2 regions of the Ureibacillus thermophilus genome follow, and region 2 is predicted to be linked to the other one. Evidence: riboswitches for the same ligand, from Rfam matches in the RefSeq annotation. Region 2 holds a riboswitch; the other holds the start of a gene.

Region 1 (9,370 bases), 1.1 Mb from region 2:
TGATGAAGTATCTTCTCATAAAGATTGCCGTTTAGGAAAATGGTATTATTCAGAAACAACCCAAGCACAGTTTAAAGATGTACAATCCTTTAAAGAGTTAGATCATTATCATGAACTTGTGCATATAGCAGCTAAAAATGCTGTCATTGAATTAACGAAAGGCAATACTCATAAAGCTGAATTCCATTTATCAGAAATCGAGAAAGCATCCGATAAAGTAATTTACTATTTAAACGATTTAATTCATATGTTAAAAACTTTACGAAAGTAATAATTCTAATATAGGTGGAATCGATGGCAAAAAGAGTGCGCATCCTTTGTAATGGTTACCTAAATAATGAAATTAGTCTCCGTTTTTTCATTAAACAAAAAGCGCAGACATTAGGATTGAAGGGATATTGCAGAATCAACGAAAACAACCTTCTTGAAATCGAAGTGGAAGGAAAAGAAATTTCAATTGATGAATTTGTTCGTTTTGTGCAAAAAGGAACAAGGGATGAAAAGGCATCTAATTTATTTTCCATTGAAATGTTTGACCATTTTAAAGGTTATGAGAAAATGGAAATTGATATTGTTTAAATGGCGGCGTCTGGAAAGCCAATTTGAGGCGCTATCTTTGAGGTTGTCTATATAAGAGAGGATGTCCTGAAAGTTTTATGCTTTTAGGACATCCTCATTTTCATATTTGAAAAGTATGATAAAAGTTGTATGATGAAATTAATCCGTTTTGAAACTTTTCCCCTCCACCATACGTAATTATACTAAGAACGCAAGGAGGTCAGTTTATGCTGGGGTTAACGAATTTTTTAGTGCGCCATTTATTAAATTTTTTATTTACCATCATTTCAGTCGTATTATTAGATTATTTTGATATAGTCGACGGATGGTTTTCAATTATTGCAGCCATATTGATATATATAATCAGCAATGTCAGCATCAAAAACGTTCAAAAATATAAAAAATCAAAAGCATTTGGCCTGACTCGCTCAGAATATTCTTTAATTGAATCGCAAATAAAGCAGGCTAGAAGTCATATCAATTCATTAACTCAACAATATATTCGGGTGCGTTCCATCCGATCCTTTAAATTGATTAATGAAATGACGAAATTATCAAGACGAATTGTGAATATCGTTCAAGCAAATCCGCAAAAATTTTACACCGTAGAAGAATTTTTTTATTCCCATCTTCCATCAGCAGTGCAACTTAGCAAAAATTATACAATGCTCGTGCAACAGCAAATCAAAGATAGAGATGTGAACCTCGCCCTAGAAGAAGCGCGGAAAGCCATGAAAAGCTTGCAAGACACAATGGAAGAGGATTTAAAAGCTGCTCTTAGTGCGGATATTGAGAATTTAAAGTTAGAGTTGGATTATGTCAAAATGGAAAGAGAAAAGAAACAGCAGCAAATTGAATTTCGGAGGGAAGACCAATGAACTTGAAAAAGAGCTCACAATCATCTTTAGAAGCCATTTCAAATAATGATGGGAGCTCTTTTTCTTTAAGGGATGCAAATATCTTCCCTACCCTCACGCAAGAAGAGCAGTCTAAAGCATTATATTTAGCAAGCCAATTGGATATTACTCGATATGAAACGATCCTTCGTTTTGGAGAAGAGGTTCAAAATTCTTTAAAACATTTTACCCATCAATTATTAACAGAAGTGCAAAGGAGCGATACGTCACCGATTCGTGAAATTTTATCCCAGTTGATTGAACAATTAGATTCCATTCATTTAGATGATTTTAAAGTCCAAGCAAAAGGCTTGTTCGGCAAATTATTTAAGCGGAAACAACCGATTCAACAACTGGTTTCCCAATATCATCGTTTAAGTGTGCAAATCGACCGTTTAACCGTTCATTTAAGGCGAGCGCAGAAAAATTTATTATCTGATAATGAACTGTTAAATAAAGTCTATGAAAAAAATGAAGAATTTTTTCAACACATTCATTTACATATCGCGGCCTTAGAAATGAAAAAACTGGATGTTTTAAAGGAAATCCAGCGATTAGAAAAAGGGGGCGACTTGAACAACCCGTTATTGGAACAGAAATTAGCCGATATGCGGAATGCAGTGGAATGGTTAGACCGGCGCATGTATGACTTGCAATTATCAAGGGAAATTTCGTTGCAAACAGCTCCTCAAATTCGGATGATTCAATCAACGAACGAAATGCTCATTGAAAAAATCCAATCTTCCGTTTTATCGACCATCCCGTTATGGCAATCACAAATTTCCATGCTCGTCAACCTCAATCGCCAACATCGGGCTAATGAAACTACGAAACGTCTGGCCAATGCTTCTGAAAAAATGGCTGAAACTATTAACAATGCCGAACATGCTGACTTGGAACAATTAAAAGAAACTCAATACCAACTCATTGAATCAATTGAAGAAACATTAAAAATCCAAAAAGATCAAAACGAAAAACAGCAAGTGTTTGAAAAAACCATTCATGCAATCGAAAAAAATAAAGAGGCTGGGACATAAACAAAAAATGAAAGGGGCAGTTGAAAGAGTTTTGATAAAAAATTGAACTAACGAAAAATTGATTGGAGTGACGGGGCGACTCCTGCGACGAGCCCTCTCGAGACCACGAGGAGCGAAGGAATGACTCAGAGGAGGGCCCGCGGAAAGCGTCCCCGGAACGGAAATCAATTTTAATAACATATCAAAAAAACATCATTTTCTCCTTGGAGAAAATGATGTTTTTTTAGATTTGTCCCAGCCTCGATTTTTTTATTCAAAATACTCTTTATAATATCCGCCCACTTTACCAGTGTTATCAATAATGAAAATAAATTCTTCTGTTTCATTTTTTACTTCATATTCTTTTCCAACCGTTAACACATTGGATACTAAATATTTTTTGGCATTTGTATTCACACATTTGACTTTACGGATGGTAGGTGCATCCTTCCATTTCAGATTTAGCATACTCATACCCTCTCTTTTCTTTAATCTATCGTCTATCATTATAACATCAAATTCTAGAGTTTATACATAAAAGATTTCAAATTTGTCCCAGCCTGAAGATACCGATTCTCCATTTTCCCCTAAAATTTGATAATGAGGACAGCTGTCTAACACACTTCTGTGTAATTTACATATAATAGGAATAAACCGATCTGCTTTTCCAAAATTATGTATAAAAATGGATTAGTGGAAAAAACTATAGCGTACACCATCCCTAAGCTATTTATAACTCTTTTCGAAAAGGTGATGACGATGCTAAACTACTTGGATGTCGGCAAAGGCGAGGAAATTGTCTTTATTCATGGATTGGGCAATCGCATCCAGGCTTGGGCTCCGCAGCTGGAACTGACAACGCGATATCGTCTCATTATGATTGAATTAAGGGGACATGGTTACTCTCCGGAAAAAGAAAATATTCAAGTGGAATACTTTGCAAAAGATATTATTGAAGTTTTGGATTATTTAAACATTGAAAAAGCGCATTTTGTCGGCCTTTCTCTCGGTGGTATTGTTGCATTAGAAATATGTAAGCGTTTTAAAAAACGTGTGAAATCGCTTATTTTATGTAATACTACTTATTATATACCAACATTGTTTGGAAATTTAACCCTTGAAAAAACAAAACGATTTTTGAAAAGAAATACGATCGACCAATTAAATGAACGTCTTATCAATAAATGTTTATACAATCCAAAAGAGAAAAAAGTGTATGAATTAGCGAAAGATGCCTTTTATATCCGGGAAGATACTTACTTTAGGTCCATTCAATCAGCTTTAGGAAGAAATTACTTTTATGATTTATTCTCCATTGACGTTCCAACACTGATCATCGGTTCTTTAGAAGATAAGGTAGTGCCGATTCAAAACGCCTATCTGATGCACTACATGATTAAATCTTCCAACTTGATTATTTTTGAAAATGCAGGACACTTATCAAATATTGAAAAACCTGAACTATTTAATTCAGCTATCTCCAGCCATATTCAGGAATATCAAAATAAAGTAAGTTAAAAAGGACCGTTTCCTGAAAATGAAAACGGTCCTTTTAATTATTTATTTAATGTACGTCTTAAAAACTCTCTTGTTCTTTCATGTTTTGGATTGACAAGCACTTGTTCAGGCGGTCCTTCCTCCACAATGACTCCTTTGTCCATAAAGACCACGCGATCGGAAACTTCCCTTGCAAATTCCATTTCATGAGTCACAATGAGCATTGTGTTCCCAGCATTGGCAAGATCCCGCATTACTTTCAACACTTCCCCTACCATTTCCGGGTCAAGGGCGGAAGTTGGTTCGTCAAACAACATCACTTCCGGATCCATGGCTAGCGCTCTTGCGATGGCTACCCGCTGTTTTTGTCCACCGGAAAGCTGGCGAGGTCTTGCATGTTTAAATTTGTCCATTCCAACAACGGTTAAATATTTCATGGCATTTTTTATAGCCTCTTCTTTTGAACGTTTCAGAACTTTGATTTGACCAATAGTACAGTTTCCTAGCACATCTAAGTTATTGAATAAATTAAACTGTTGAAACACCATACCCAAATGAGTGCGGTATTGTTTTCTGTCATGTTTTTCATCCAAAATATTTTGGCCATTAAAAATAATTTCCCCAGCTGTTGGAATTTCCAGCAAGTTGATGCATCGCAATAATGTGGATTTTCCTGAACCGGAAGAACCGATTAATGTCACCACTTCCCCTTTTTTTACTTGGAAGTTCACATCTTTTAATACTTCATGGTTGCCGAATCTTTTATTTAAATGCCGTATATCGATGACTATTGACATTCGCTACTCACCACCTAATTTTGGCTTGTTGCCTGTTACAAGCTCAACGCGATATGAATCTGAACCGTCCATTTTCTTTTCAAACCATAACAATATACGCGTTACAGTAAACGTCATAATAAAGTACAATACGCAGGCAATCAAGAAAGCTTCCGCATAACGATATGTACTTCCCGCAACTGAGTTTGTCGTAAAGAACAATTCCACAACACTGATAACACTTAATACAGAAGAGTCTTTAATATTCATAACAAGCTGGTTCCCAGTCGCAGGCAGAATATTGCGAGCTACTTGAGGAAGGATGATATAGAGCATTGTTTGAAAGTGGCTCATCCCAATGGCTTCACTGGCTTCAAATTGGCCTTTATCAATGGAGACAATACCACCGCGAACATATTCCGCCATATAAGCTCCCGTATTTAAACTAATGACGATTAAACCGGCAACGAAGCGGTTTAATTGAATATCAATGGCGTACAATCCGTAGAAAACAACCATAGCTTGTACCATCATTGGCGTTCCACGGAATAATTCCACATAACAAGTTAGTATAAAATTAATAATTTTTAATATAACAGTCTTAAAAGTTTTTTTTGGCATTGGAATGGTGTGCATAATCCCGATGAAAAAACCGATGATCGCTCCGAAAATGGTGCCGAGAATGGCAAGAATTAAAGCGATCCATGCACCACGTAAAAAGAGATCCCAGTTATTCAGGAAAATATTCCATACTGTTTCTAAGAAAGACATAAAGAAATCTCCTTGTTCATAGTTTAGTTTTGCTCATCATTGAAGTTTTAAGTAAAGGGTGGGAAATGGAAAAAGGTTGTCTTGTAAACTGAAAAACTCAAGACAACCTTTCACCACACTATTGTTGTGATGGTTGATTTTTAATAGCTTCTTCCATGATTTGTTGGCGTTCTTCTTCAGAAATTCCTGCCAAGATTTCATTTATTTTTTCTTTTAATTCAGAACCTTTTTTCAATCCTACCGCGATGGCCGTATCAGATTCATCTGCTTCAAAGCCGTCTTCTGGAACGATATAAGTGAATCCTTCAATAGCAGCTTCTGCAGACATTCCTTCTGGGCGTTCAGAGATGTAAGCATCAATAGCTCCAGAAGATAATTGAATACGCATCTGACCAAAGTCAGTAGCAGGTACTTGTTTTTGAACACCTGTCATTTGATCGATTACATTATAGTGAGTTGTCCCTTGTTGAGCAGTAACTTTTGCTCCTTTAAAATCGTGGATGGATTTTGCATTAGCATATGGACCATCTTTTTTCACAACGATAACAAAGTCGCTTGTATAGTAGTTATCCGTAAAATCAATGACTTCCATGCGTTCAGGTGTAGGAGACATACCAGCAATTACAAGGTCGATGGCTCCTGATTGAAGTGATGGAATCAATCCATCCCAATCTGTTTTCACAATTTCAAGTTTCATACCAAGTCCTTCGGCGATGCGTTTTGCAATTTGCACATCATAACCGTTTGCATATTCTTTCGAACCCGCAATTGGCACTGCACCGTTCGAATCATCTTTTTGAGACCAGTTAAATGGCGCATAAGCTGCTTCCATTCCTACGCGCAATACACCTTTAGAATCTGATGAAGTTTCTGAATCTTTTGAATCACCGCTGTTTGAATCATCGCTTGAGCCGCAAGCTGCAAGTACTAGAATGGTGATCATGGTTAATAGCAACGTCCAAAGTTTCTTTTTCATAAGCTTCCTCCTAATTCCGTCTGTTATTTCGTTTAGCAGCATTGCAAACAAAAAGCGACCTAAGAAGAACTTAAGGTCGCATCATTGTTAAACAAATACCCCTAGTTCCACTTTGGATAGCTCACCTTACATATTTACTATGTAAGACAGTGCTGCAGTTATTCACTGCAACCCCAGCATAGTTGTTTGAGCAGGCAACTATGCTTCGGCGGTATTTCCTACTTTCCCACCTCATCGCTCGCTCAGCTAAATGAGAACCTAATAAATACCGCACCTCTATCCCCACAAAGTGAGGCTAGTAATTATTTAATTGTTACAAAAAGAATACCGTAAATTATACTTAGTTGTCAATAATACATAGGCAATCATTAAATATACTCCCCAAGAAATTAGATGGGGAGTATATCTGTACTACGCTATTAAGAATTTAGAAGTAAATCTTCTGGATTCTCAATTAACTCTTTTACAGTTTTTAGGAATCCTACAGAATCTTTTCCATCGATGATGCGGTGGTCGTAAGAAAGTGCTACATACATCATCGGACGAATTTCAACTTGACCGTTCACAGCTACTGGTCGGTTCACAATAGAGTGCATACCAAGAATACCTGCTTGTGTACCGTTGATGATCGGTGTTGACATTAATGAACCAAAGACACCGCCGTTTGTAATAGTGAATGTTCCACCTTGCAAATCAGAAATAGCCAATTTTTTCTCACGTGCTTTTTGAGCAAGTTCTGCAATTTCTCTTTCAATTTCAGCGAAGTTTTTGCGATCTGCATCGCGTACTACAGGAACAACTAGGCCTTCTTCTGTAGAAACGGCAATACCGATATCATAGATATTGAACTTATGGATTTCATCGCCAACAATTTGAGCATTGACATATGGATATTTTTTCAATGCTGCAACAACGGCTTTTGTAAAGAATGACATGAAGCCAAGTTTAATGCCGTTTTCTTTTACAAATTGTTCTTGTTTGCGTTTGCGAAGTTCCATCACGTTTGTCATGTCGATTTCGTTAAATGTTGTAAGCATTGCTGTGCTTTGTTTTACTTCAAGCAAGCGTTTTGCAATTGTTTGACGGCGGCGGCTCATTCTTTCAACTGTTACGCGGGAATCGTCAACTGGTGCAACAGCTGGTGCTTTTGGTTGAGCAGGTTGCGCTGCTGGTTGAGCAGGTTGTGCCGCATGTGCCGCAACGTCTTGAACGCGAACACGGCCTTGTGGATCAACTGGTGAAATTGCTGCCAAGTCAATGCCTTTTTCACGAGCAAGTTTACGAGCCGCAGGGGAAGCTACAACGCGTCCGCTTGTTGTTTCTTCAACAACTGGTGCTGCTTGAGCAGGTTGTGCTGGAGCAGCTGGCTCTTCTTTCACAGCTTCTTTTGCTGGCTCTGCTTGTGGTGCTGGAGCAGGTTCTGCCCCTCCTTCTACTGGTTCCACAATTGCAATTGTTTGGCCAACAAGCACAGTGTCGCCTTCTTGAGCCAAAATTTGCGTTAACACGCCTGCTTCTTCAGAAATAATTTCTGCATTTACTTTATCTGTTTCTAATTCAACGATGAATTCGCCTTTTTCAACGCGATCTCCAACTTTTTTCACCCATTGTGCAATGGTACCTTCTGTAATCGATTCTGCTAATTCAGGGACTTTAATCTCAGCCACTTTAGGTTCCTCCTTTAATTCTCCACACAAATCTTATTTTTCTCTATTCTAGAATGTGTAAAATTATAAATCTGCTAAAGCTTCAGAAATTACTTTCGCTTGAGCTACTTTATGTGAATCAGTGTCGCCTTCAGAAGTAGAAGACATTTCTGGACGACCAACATAGCGAACTTTTTTGCCTTCAGCAAGTTCAAGTAAATATTCAAGTGCAAATCTCCATGGCCCTTGGTTTTTAGGCTCTTCTTGCACCCAAACGATTTCTTTTGCATTAGGGTAGCGAGCAATGATTTCTTTTAATTGAGCCATTGGGAATGGATATAATTGTTCAATGCGAATGATGTGAAGTTTGTCGAAACCTTCACCATCATTTACAGCTTCAGCCAAGTCGATTGTCACTTTGCCTGATGCTAAAATGATGCGTTCTACTTTTTCAGGATTTTGTCCAAGTCCTGGTTGTTCAATGACTTCTTCAAATTTGCCTTCAGATAACTGCTCTAAAGTTGCTGCTGCCAATGGATGGCGAAGCAATGATTTTGGTGTAGCCACCACTAATGGACGAACAGCTTCTGTTCCAAGCATTTTTGCTTGTCTGCGAAGTAAATGGAAGTAGTTTCCTGCATTTGAGCAGTTGGCAACAATCCAGTTGTTTTCAGCGCATAGTTGTAAATAGCGTTCAATGCGTGCTGAAGAGTGTTCTGGACCTTGGCCTTCCATACCATTTGGCAACAATAGAACAAGTCCTGATTTAATTCCCCATTTTGAACGAGCAGCTGAAATGAAGTTATCGAACATTACTTGAGCCATATTTGCGAAGTCCCCGAATTGGCCTTCCCAAATTGTTAAAGCTTTTTCATTTTCAAGATTGTAACCGTATTCGTAACCAACAATTGCCGCTTCTGTCAATGGAGAGTTATATACACTAAAGGATGCTTTAACACCAGAAATATTATGCAATGGTGTCCATTCAGAACCGTTGTTTTTATCATGAAGCACTAAATGGCGTTGAGAGAATGTACCACGTTGTGCATCTTGACCAGTAATGCGGATTGGATTTCCTTCGCGTAAAATGGATGCAAAGGCTAGTGTTTCCGCATGACCCCAATCAATTTTGCCTGTTTCCAACGCTTCTGTACGTCTTTTTAAAATTCTTGCCAATTTATTTTGAGGCTCGAAGTTTTCAGGCCATGCTAACAATTCTTCATTGATTTGTTTT
Region 2 (9,370 bases):
TTTATTGCTTCTTTTTTGGATAGAAAAAATGGATTCTTTCATCCTCCTCTATTTGATAAACTAAAAATAGACTTGCAAAAAATGAAGAGGATGGAAAGTAGGTTCAACAATGAGTATTCAAAGGATATCCATAATCGGTTTAGGGGCATTAGCAATATGGAATCGACACACCTATAAATAAAATGTTGTATGAAAAAATTAAAGAAATGGAAGCTGAATACGTTCATTAAACAAAAAGAGGTTGGGACAAATCTAAAAAAACATTATTTTCTCCAAGGAGAAAATGATGTTTTTTTGATATGTTATTAAAATTGATTTCCGTTCCGGGGACGCTTTCCGCGGGCCCGGCTCGAGCCTCCTCGGAGCTCATTGCTTCGCTCCTGCGGTGTCTCGAGACACGGGCTGTTCCCGCAGGAGTCGCCCCGTCACTTCAATCAATTTTTAGTTATATCAAATATTTATCAAAACCCTTTCAACTACCCCTTTAATTTTTTGTTTATGTCCCAGCCTCTTTTTAATTCTAAAGAGGAACGAATTGGGATGCCCCAATCCGCAATGCACTTTTTTAAAACTCGATTTGTCCATTTCCTTCCGCTTCCCACTTCGCAACTTCTTCCCTGACAATCGGCGCAACTTCTTTTCCCAACAATTCGATGCATCTCATCACATCCTCATGAGCCATGGAACCGACAGGACAGTGAAGCATAAATCGGGTAACACCTACATTTTTGCGCAAGAATATGATTTTTTCAGCAACCGTTTTGACATCGCCGCAATACAACGCGCCTTCCAAGCTTCTTGCATAATCAAAAGTCGCCTGCGTATATGGACCCCATCCTCGCTCTCTGCCTAAAACATTCATGGCATATTGAGTTGGAGGGAAAAACTTTTCAACGGCCTCTTCTGTTGTTTCAGCAACAAAACCGTGGGAATGGGTGGCCACTTTTAATTTTGAAAAATCATGCCCCGCCTTTTTCGCCGCCCGATAATACAGCTTTACTATAGGTTCAAATTGCAATGGACTGCCTCCGATAATCGCTAAACATAAAGGCAATCCTAGCGTTCCTGCCCGAACTGCCGACTGCGGAGTTCCGCCGCTTGCAATCCAAATTGGAATCTCATGTTCTGGTCTTGGATATACACCGCGTCCATTAATGCTAGGACGATGTTTCCCGTTCCAATGAATAATTTCGTTTTTTTGAATTTGCAGCAATAATTCCAACTTCTCTTCAAATAATTCATCATAATCCTTTAAGTCATATCCAAATAACGGGAAGGATTCAATAAAAGAACCGCGCCCTGCCATAATTTCTGCTCGTCCCTCTGAAATCGCATCGAGCGTTGCAAATTGTTGGTACACCCGAACCGGATCATCAGACGAAAGCACCGTTACAGCACTTGTCAGCTTGATTCGTTTTGTTTTCGTTGCCGCTGCTGCAAGGACAACTGCCGGAGCTGAACAGGCATAGTCTTTTCGGTGGTGCTCCCCAACTCCATAAACATCCAAACCTACTTCATCAGCCAGTTCAATTTCCTCCACCACTTCCCGAAGCCGCTCTGCATGGCTGATCACTTTTCCTGTTCTCACATCCGGCGTAGTTTCAACAAAAGTTGTTAATCCTATTTCCATCTCTCTTCCCCCATTTATTTATCTCGAAATTGAAATGTTTTTCTTATCTTACACAAATTTCGGAAAGAGAATCAATCATTCTGTTTTCTGAGAATATATTTTGCACAACAAGCAAACAATAAAAATAAAAACAAGGAATGAATGATGATGAGACAAAAAACATTTGACTCTAAAGCCATTGAATTTATAATGATGTTAATATTCAGCTTCGGCATTGTGATTGCCCTTTTCAATTTGCTTTCCATCGAGCTTAACATGTATGACTTCAAATTATATTTTATGATTTTCATCTTCATGATTATTTTTTATAAACCTTTTCAAAAGGCAAGTTTCTGTTTCCTTTTCTACTTCATTTTCCGCATGATTCGCTTAATAAAAAGTCATCATATAGAAGTGAATATGCAGGAAATTGGAAACCCGGATGAATTAAAAAGCCTTTTCGAAAAACAAGGATACGTGGCCATCCCGGCGCAAGAGTTGGGAATCAACGATGTAGACTTCTTATTATGGAAAGGTGCCAAAAAATACATCGTAAAAGTCTATCCGGATGTTGTTGATATTCGATGCGTTCAAAGAGTTTCCGCAAAAAGAAACAGCAATAGTGCCGATGAAGCAATAATCATTGCCAACCATTCCTTTACATCGGCTGCCAAAAAATTTGCCTCATTGCATCGAATTCAGTTATTAGATCAGGATGACCTAATGAAAATGATGGATGGCGAAAGAAAAAAATTCTTTTTTCAAACAGCCTTATCCTTTATTTTGCACCATAAATAAAATAATTCGCTAGCTTTCCCACAAAGCTAGCGAATTCCTTTGATTAATGTTTCCATAATGCCGGAATCAATCCTCTTAATACCCCTAATTTTTCAAAAGCATCTGCATTGCCGTTTAAGAAGCCATACTCACCTAAAGGTTTTTCCGATTGATGGACAGCTTTAACAACGCGGTCTGTAATGGAGCGATTCAATTTCCATACTAAATTGGCAAGCCGCTTCTCGCCTTTTAATCTGCCGCCAAGCACTTCATCAATGTGTTTTTCATATTCATCCACGTTGTTTTCCTCAATGCATTCAATGGCGATTTTTCCTGAGATGCAAGCACAGTCAATGCCACCGCCATGCAAAGCGGAAACAAGCCCTGCAGCATCGCCGGTTAATAACACATTGTCATATACTAACTTCTTCGGACGGACAACTGGACAAATGCCTCCTAATTTGCGGGATCTTTCATAATCGGATAAGCCTTCTTTTTCAAGAATGCGTTCAAGTTCTTGCCAAGGATTTAAATCATTTTCTGTAAAAAAGATAATACCTATATTTGCTTCCTGTTCAGATTTCGGGAAAATCCAATAATAACCATTATAATGTTCTTCCAATGCAGCCTTTAACCGCCCCAACCATGAACTAAAATCTCCATGGAGCGTATATTGAGCCGTAATACCTGCATTCTCCTTGTAAAATGTGCTAAAACCATAAACTCGTGATGTAACCGATGGCGCCCCTGTACTGTCTATAACCCAATCATAATGTTTTCTTAATTCCTCATATTTTTCTTTTGAAATCGGCGAATTTTCAATTACATTGACGCCCAAGCTTTTTGCTTCCTCTGCCAATCCTCTTTGCCATTCACTCCGGTCAATCATCCAAATGTTCACTTTTTCATCTAATGGAAAGGTGTATAAATGTTCAATTTCCAATTCCAGCTGGTCCACTTTAAATCGAACCCCGTATTTTGGCTCTCCCAATAAATTTAACGTATCGAAAAAGCCTTCTGCACAGCGGATATCATCACCCACTTTGTAACGTTCAAACAAATCCACCTGAAACCCTTTTTTTGCACCTTCTATTGCTGCCGTCAATCCTGCTGGTCCACCGCCAATAATCGCAACTTTTGTCATTGGAAGCCCCCCTATATAAAAAAATATTTTCTTTCTCCATTTTAACATCCTTTATTTTCTAATTTGGAAAATAAGACCAAACAAAATAAAATTCTATTTAAATCGCAACAAGAGTAAATTCTTATTTTTTTAATTATACACTCGAATAGTCTAAATTTTTCTGCATTTCATATAATAAAGAAAAATATATACTGCCTAAATCATTAATTAATATTGCATTTCAAATTAAAAGAATATAAAATGAATTTAATTATATATCGACTTATTTCAATTCAATATTGTTTTGAAGTAAGGATAGAGGTGCAAAGACCAAGAGTACACAGTTTGAGGATAATGAGGTCCTATGACAATTGTGGAAAGGGGGATTTGCCGAAGTCTCTAGAAACTCATTTTTCTAGAGGCTGGTTCTGCATTGAATAAGTGCAGGACTGTCATATAGGAAACTATATGGAGGGCTATCTTACGCAAAAAATTTATTCTTTTTTGCAACAGCGAGGCTCTTCGTTGTTGCTTTTTGCGTTTAATTGAAAATTGCCCTTCTCCATTACAAAAAATGAAAAGGATGTGGAGAAGAAATGAATTTTGGAAGAGTATTAACTGCAATGGTAACGCCATTTGACCAAAATGGTGACGTAGATTTTGAAGCTACGGAAAGATTAGTTCATCATTTAATGGAAAACGGAACAGATGGTTTAATCGTCTGTGGAACAACTGGAGAATCTCCTACATTAACAGAAACCGAAAAAGTCGAACTTTTCAAATTTGTCAAAAAAGTCGTAAATGGCAGAATTCCAGTAATCGCCGGTACAGGTTCTTATAACACAAGAGCCTCCATTGAACTCACAAAAAAAGCGGAAGAAGCTGGCGTTGATGGTGTCATGCTTGTCACTCCATACTACAATAAGCCAAATCAAGAAGGTATGTATGAACATTTTAAAAGCATTGCACAAAGTACAAAACTTCCAGTGATTTTATATAACATCCCTGGACGCAGTGTAGTCAATTTATCTGTTGACACAGTGGCCCGTCTTGCAAAAATTCCTAATATTGTTGCCATTAAAGAGGCAAGCGGGAATTTAGAGACCATGGCGCAAATTATTGAAAATACGCCAGAAAATTTCTCCCTTTACAGTGGAGATGACAGTTTAACATTACCTGTATTAGCAATTGGAGGAATTGGCGTTATTTCCGTTGCTTCTCACATTATTGGGAACGAAATGCAAACCATGATTCAACATTTCTTAAACGGCAATATTCAAAAAGCAGCAAAAGAACATCGAAGACTATTACCGGTTATGAAAGGAATGTTCATCGCTCCAAACCCTGCTCCGATAAAGGCAGCCTTGAACTTAAAAGGAATTTCTGTTGGAGGCGTGCGTTTGCCTCTAGTGCCATTGAACGAAGAACAACAAAAAACAATGGAGTTCTTGTTAAAAAATTTTGATTTAAAATTAGAATTGATCTCTTAATCCTGCCCATTTCTGGCAGGTTTTTTTATTTTTCATTTACGCTGACATGAATAATGAAGTGATAGGAAAAACAAAATCAATATTGTAAAATAGCACTTGTGAAACCAAGACATCACAACATTTCAGCTGACTTGGAGGATTCTATTTTGCTTAACTTAGTTTTAGCCCTCTTCATTTTTATCCTTACACTATTCCTCATTATTCGGCAGCCAAAAAATATCAATATCGGATGGATTGCTTGCGGCGGTGCAGCCCTTGCATTGCTAGCAGGTGTTGTAGAATGGAAAGATGTTTTTGCAGTCGTGGATATTACCTGGAATGCCACCTTGTTATTTATTGCCATTATTATCATTTCATTAATATTAGACCAAATCGGTTTATTTGAATGGGCTGCATTGCACATGGCGCGCATCGCAAAAGGAAACGGCATCAGAATGTTCGTTTACGTTACAGTTTTGGGCGCTTTTGTTTCAGCCTTTTTCTCCAATGACGGGGCGGCATTAATTTTAACGCCGATTGTTCTTGCGATGGTTCGAAATTTGCAATTTAGCGAAAAGATGATTTTCCCTTTTATTATGGCAAGCGGATTTATTGCGGATACGACTTCCCTTCCCTTTTTAATCAGCAATTTAGTGAATGTGATTGCAGCTGATTTTTTTGGAATAAGTTTTAAAGAATATGCTTTGCGGATGATTGTGCCGAATTTATTTTCATTAATAGCAACAATCGTTGTGCTCTTTTTATATTTCCGCAAATCCATTCCATCAAAGTACGATGTCAAAATGCTTAAAAATCCTCAAGAAGCCATTCGGGATAAAAAGTTGTTTATATTGGCATGGCCGGTGATGATAATTTTATTAATTGGCTATTTTACGGCGGAACTTATACATATTCCTGTTTGCATCATCGGTTGGATTATGTCCATTTTCTTATTAGCTTTAGCTTGGAAAAGCCCTGCCGTCAATTTAAAGGCGGTCATTAAAGGAGCGCCATGGAATATTGTCTTTTTCTCCATCGGAATGTATTTAGTAGTCTACGGTCTTGGGAATGCCGGCTTTACTAAAGCTATTGCTTCTTTAATCGAATGGACTGCCCAGGGGGGGTTATTTGCGGCAGCGATTGGAATGGGCTATATTTCGGCTTTTCTTTCTTCTATTATGAACAACTTGCCGGCAATCATGATTGACTCATTAGCCATTGCAGAAACAAACACATCCGGCGCCATTCGAGATGCGCTTATTTTCGCCAATGTCATTGGTTCGGATTTAGGACCGAAAATTACACCGATTGGCTCCCTTGCCACCCTTGTATGGCTGCATGTACTGAAAACAAAAGGAATCAAAATTTCCTGGGGTACTTATTTTAAAATGGGAATTGTACTGACGATTCCAATATTATTTTTCACATTAGCCGGTTTATATTTAACCTTGTTATTGTATTAATTTTTTCCTACGTCTAATATTTGTCATGATGGTTAAAATAGTATCGTATATAAAAAACGAAAAAAGAGACTGTCCATAAAGTGTAAACTTTCCGGACAGTTCATTCTAATCGTAAAATTCTTTGAAACATCTTTGCTCCTGCGGTAGTCACATTAAACGCGCCTCCTCGTCGCAATCTAAACTTGTGCGACAACCGCAAAGGGGGCGTCTCAAAATAACTTTTCAGACGCCCCTTTTCTACAAACTCATTATTCAGATTTTCCTTGCAATTGTTGCTGCGCTATTTGCACAAGACGTTTCGTAATTTCCCCACCAACAGAACCGTTAGCACGAGATGAAGTATCTGGTGAAAGATTTACGCCAAACTCTTGTGCGATTTCATATTTCATTTGATTTAAAGCAGCTTCTGCACCAGGGAACACCAATTTATTTGAACTGCGGTTTGCCATGTTGTTCACCTCCTTGTGCCTTTAGAATGTACAAGGAGAAAGTTTTAATACTTTAGAAATCAAGGGAACATTGAGAGTGCTTGGAAAACGATTATGAAATGATGCGTATACAAAATCTTCCTTCCAAATGGTATCATGAAATAAAAAGGGTACCAATGGGAGGACAAAAATGATTAAACTGCGTGGTCATCATCTTTTTTGCCTTGTGGGTTTTAGAGGAATGGGCTATTCAGAAGAATTTGCAGAAAACATGAAAAACATTCATGAAGAGTTAAGAAAGAATCCAAAAACCTTAATTCAACTTATTGATGGTGTAGATCATATTTGTGAAAAATACCCAAAATACAAAGAATATCATTGTCTTGATCAAAATATTTTTGATAAAGACAAACAAATATTAGATAAATTAAACTTGCAGGTTGGACAAACATTAACATGGGAAGAAGTAGAAAACTGCATTCGCAAATATGTAACGCCCGAAGATATTGACGTCATATGCTATCGATGTTCCTGGCGTTCACATGGTTTATGCAAAGGCGGAATCCAAAGAATTCTTAATGGAGCAGGCTTGTGGGAAATAAAGTAAAGTTTTTCTTAAAAATCTCCAAATAAAGGAGATTTTTTATTTTGTCAAAATAAATATATTTTTCCCACTATTCTAAAATAACAAAATTTTTAAGGGTTTCAAAAATTCGTGCTAAACTAGAATTGTCCTTTTGGAGAAAACAATTGTATTTTCACCGAGTATTAATCTTTGGAGGTTTTTATGAAAAACATTTGGAATATATGGAGTAGGATTAGTTTAGTCAGACGAATATTAATCGGATTAATTCTAGGTATTCTTTTAGCAATCACAGTACCTAACGCTTTCAGTTGGTTATCGATTTTTGGAAGCTTATTTGTCAGCGCCTTAAAAGCGGTTGCCCCAGTGCTTGTGTTTGTATTAGTCATCCAGGCAATTGCCAATCACACAAACAGCGGAAAGACAAATATGAAAATGATTTTAGTTCTTTATGCAATCGGTACAACAGCAGCAGGTGCCATTGGGGTTATTGCCAGCTTCCTTTTCCCTATAACATTAACATTAAAAATGAGTGCGGAAGATGTAACACCGCCTGAAGGAATTGCAGAAGTTTTTGAAACATTGCTTTTTAATATTGTTTCCAATCCTGTCAGCGCACTAATGAATGCCAATTATATCGGCATTTTAGCTTGGGCTGTTGTTCTTGGGATTGTGCTAAAGAAAGCTGCTGATACAACGAAAACCATGATTGACAATCTTTCTGAAGCCATTTCAACCATCGTTAAATGGGTTATTGAATTGGCTCCAATAGGTATCATGGGGCTTGTATTTAATGCAATCTCTACAAACGGACTTTCTGCTTTGCTTGAATATGGGAAATTGCTATCCGTATTGCTTGGCTGTATGTTCTTTGTTGCTTTAGTGGTAAACCCGCTTATCACTTTCATTTGTACGCGCCAAAATCCATATCCTCTTGTTTGGATGACGCTCAAAGAAAGTGCCATCTTTGCCTTCTTTACTCGAAGTTCCGCAGCCAACATCCCAGTAAATTTAGCTTTATGTGAAAAATTGGGTTTAAATAAAGATACATATTCTGTATCGATTCCATTAGGCGCCACAATTAATATGGCTGGTGCTGCCATTACCATTTCTGTATTAACTCTTGCAGCAAGCCACACAATGGGAATTGAAGTCGATGTGATGACAGCTATCATTTTAGTGGTGATTTCAGCTATTTCAGCTGCCGGAGCTTCAGGGGTTGCAGGAGGATCATTGTTATTAATTCCAGTTGCATGTAGTCTATTTGGTATTTCCAATGATATCGCCATGCAAGTGGTTGCAGTCGGATTTATTATCGGGGTATTGCAAGATTCTTGCGAAACAGCATTGAACTCATCTTCTGACGTATTATTTACGGCTACTGCTGAACTTGCGAAAAAACGCAAAGAAGCAAAAGCAAACTAAATATGTATAAAATGATTAAGGCACTGCTCGCATTCTTTGTTTACGGAGCAGTGCCTTTAGTCAAATTCGTCAATATCACCATACAATTCAACGTGTTTTTCCAATTGTTAAGTTGCCTCCTTCAAAAATCGCTTATTATTTTCTAATATTTTAATTACTTGCTGTAGGATTTTCTCTTCCACCACGGGGGTCGAATTTATTTCCTTCCTTATAATTTTGTTCAACTCCAAAATTGTGCTGACTTCGAGACGATGCTTTTCTGCTAACTGAAAAGCCCGCTCTAACTGACCGGTTATCATCGACATTCCTCCCTTAAAATATAAATATTATTGTTATTATAACTATATTTTATGATGTTTTTAGAATTTTTTCACCTGTTTTTAAACATTTTTTCTTCTATATATGTTATTATAACATTTTATTTCCTCCATTGATGACCACAAGCCTACAATCAAAAAAACTTCATAAGTTTCCAGAATAACGAATATACAAG

What was found. A riboswitch is a leader RNA that binds a small molecule or an ion and turns the genes downstream of it on or off. The one in region 2 is predicted to bind lysine.
Region 1: it holds a riboswitch for lysine, as region 2 does, so the genes downstream of both, DKZ56_RS09140 (transporter substrate-binding domain-containing protein) here and dapA (4-hydroxy-tetrahydrodipicolinate synthase) in region 2, are expected to answer to the same signal.

The regions. Positions count from the first base shown of each region.
Region 1 is NZ_CP036528.1:1,847,545-1,856,914, reverse strand. It holds gene DKZ56_RS09180 (globin-coupled sensor protein) at 1-271, shown strand, start outside; gene DKZ56_RS09175 (acylphosphatase) at 295-579, shown strand; gene DKZ56_RS09170 (5-bromo-4-chloroindolyl phosphate hydrolysis family protein) at 786-1,436, shown strand; gene DKZ56_RS09165 (toxic anion resistance protein) at 1,433-2,491, shown strand; gene DKZ56_RS09160 (DUF6501 family protein) at 2,741-2,938, opposite strand; gene DKZ56_RS09155 (alpha/beta fold hydrolase) at 3,230-3,988, shown strand; gene DKZ56_RS09150 (amino acid ABC transporter ATP-binding protein) at 4,027-4,764, opposite strand; gene DKZ56_RS09145 (amino acid ABC transporter permease) at 4,768-5,514, opposite strand; gene DKZ56_RS09140 (transporter substrate-binding domain-containing protein) at 5,633-6,490, opposite strand; lysine riboswitch at 6,600-6,777, opposite strand; gene odhB (2-oxoglutarate dehydrogenase complex dihydrolipoyllysine-residue succinyltransferase) at 6,910-8,157, opposite strand; gene DKZ56_RS09130 (2-oxoglutarate dehydrogenase E1 component) at 8,221-9,370, opposite strand, start outside.
Region 2 is NZ_CP036528.1:2,978,016-2,987,385, forward strand. It holds gene DKZ56_RS15080 (LLM class flavin-dependent oxidoreductase) at 566-1,630, opposite strand; gene DKZ56_RS15085 (restriction endonuclease) at 1,778-2,407, shown strand; gene DKZ56_RS15090 (NAD(P)/FAD-dependent oxidoreductase) at 2,451-3,530, opposite strand; lysine riboswitch at 3,818-3,996, shown strand; gene dapA (4-hydroxy-tetrahydrodipicolinate synthase) at 4,106-4,999, shown strand; gene DKZ56_RS15100 (arsenic transporter) at 5,146-6,441, shown strand; gene DKZ56_RS15105 (alpha/beta-type small acid-soluble spore protein) at 6,690-6,890, opposite strand; gene DKZ56_RS15110 (DUF1284 domain-containing protein) at 7,060-7,476, shown strand; gene sstT (serine/threonine transporter SstT) at 7,657-8,877, shown strand; gene DKZ56_RS15120 (ABC transporter permease) at 8,985-9,176, opposite strand.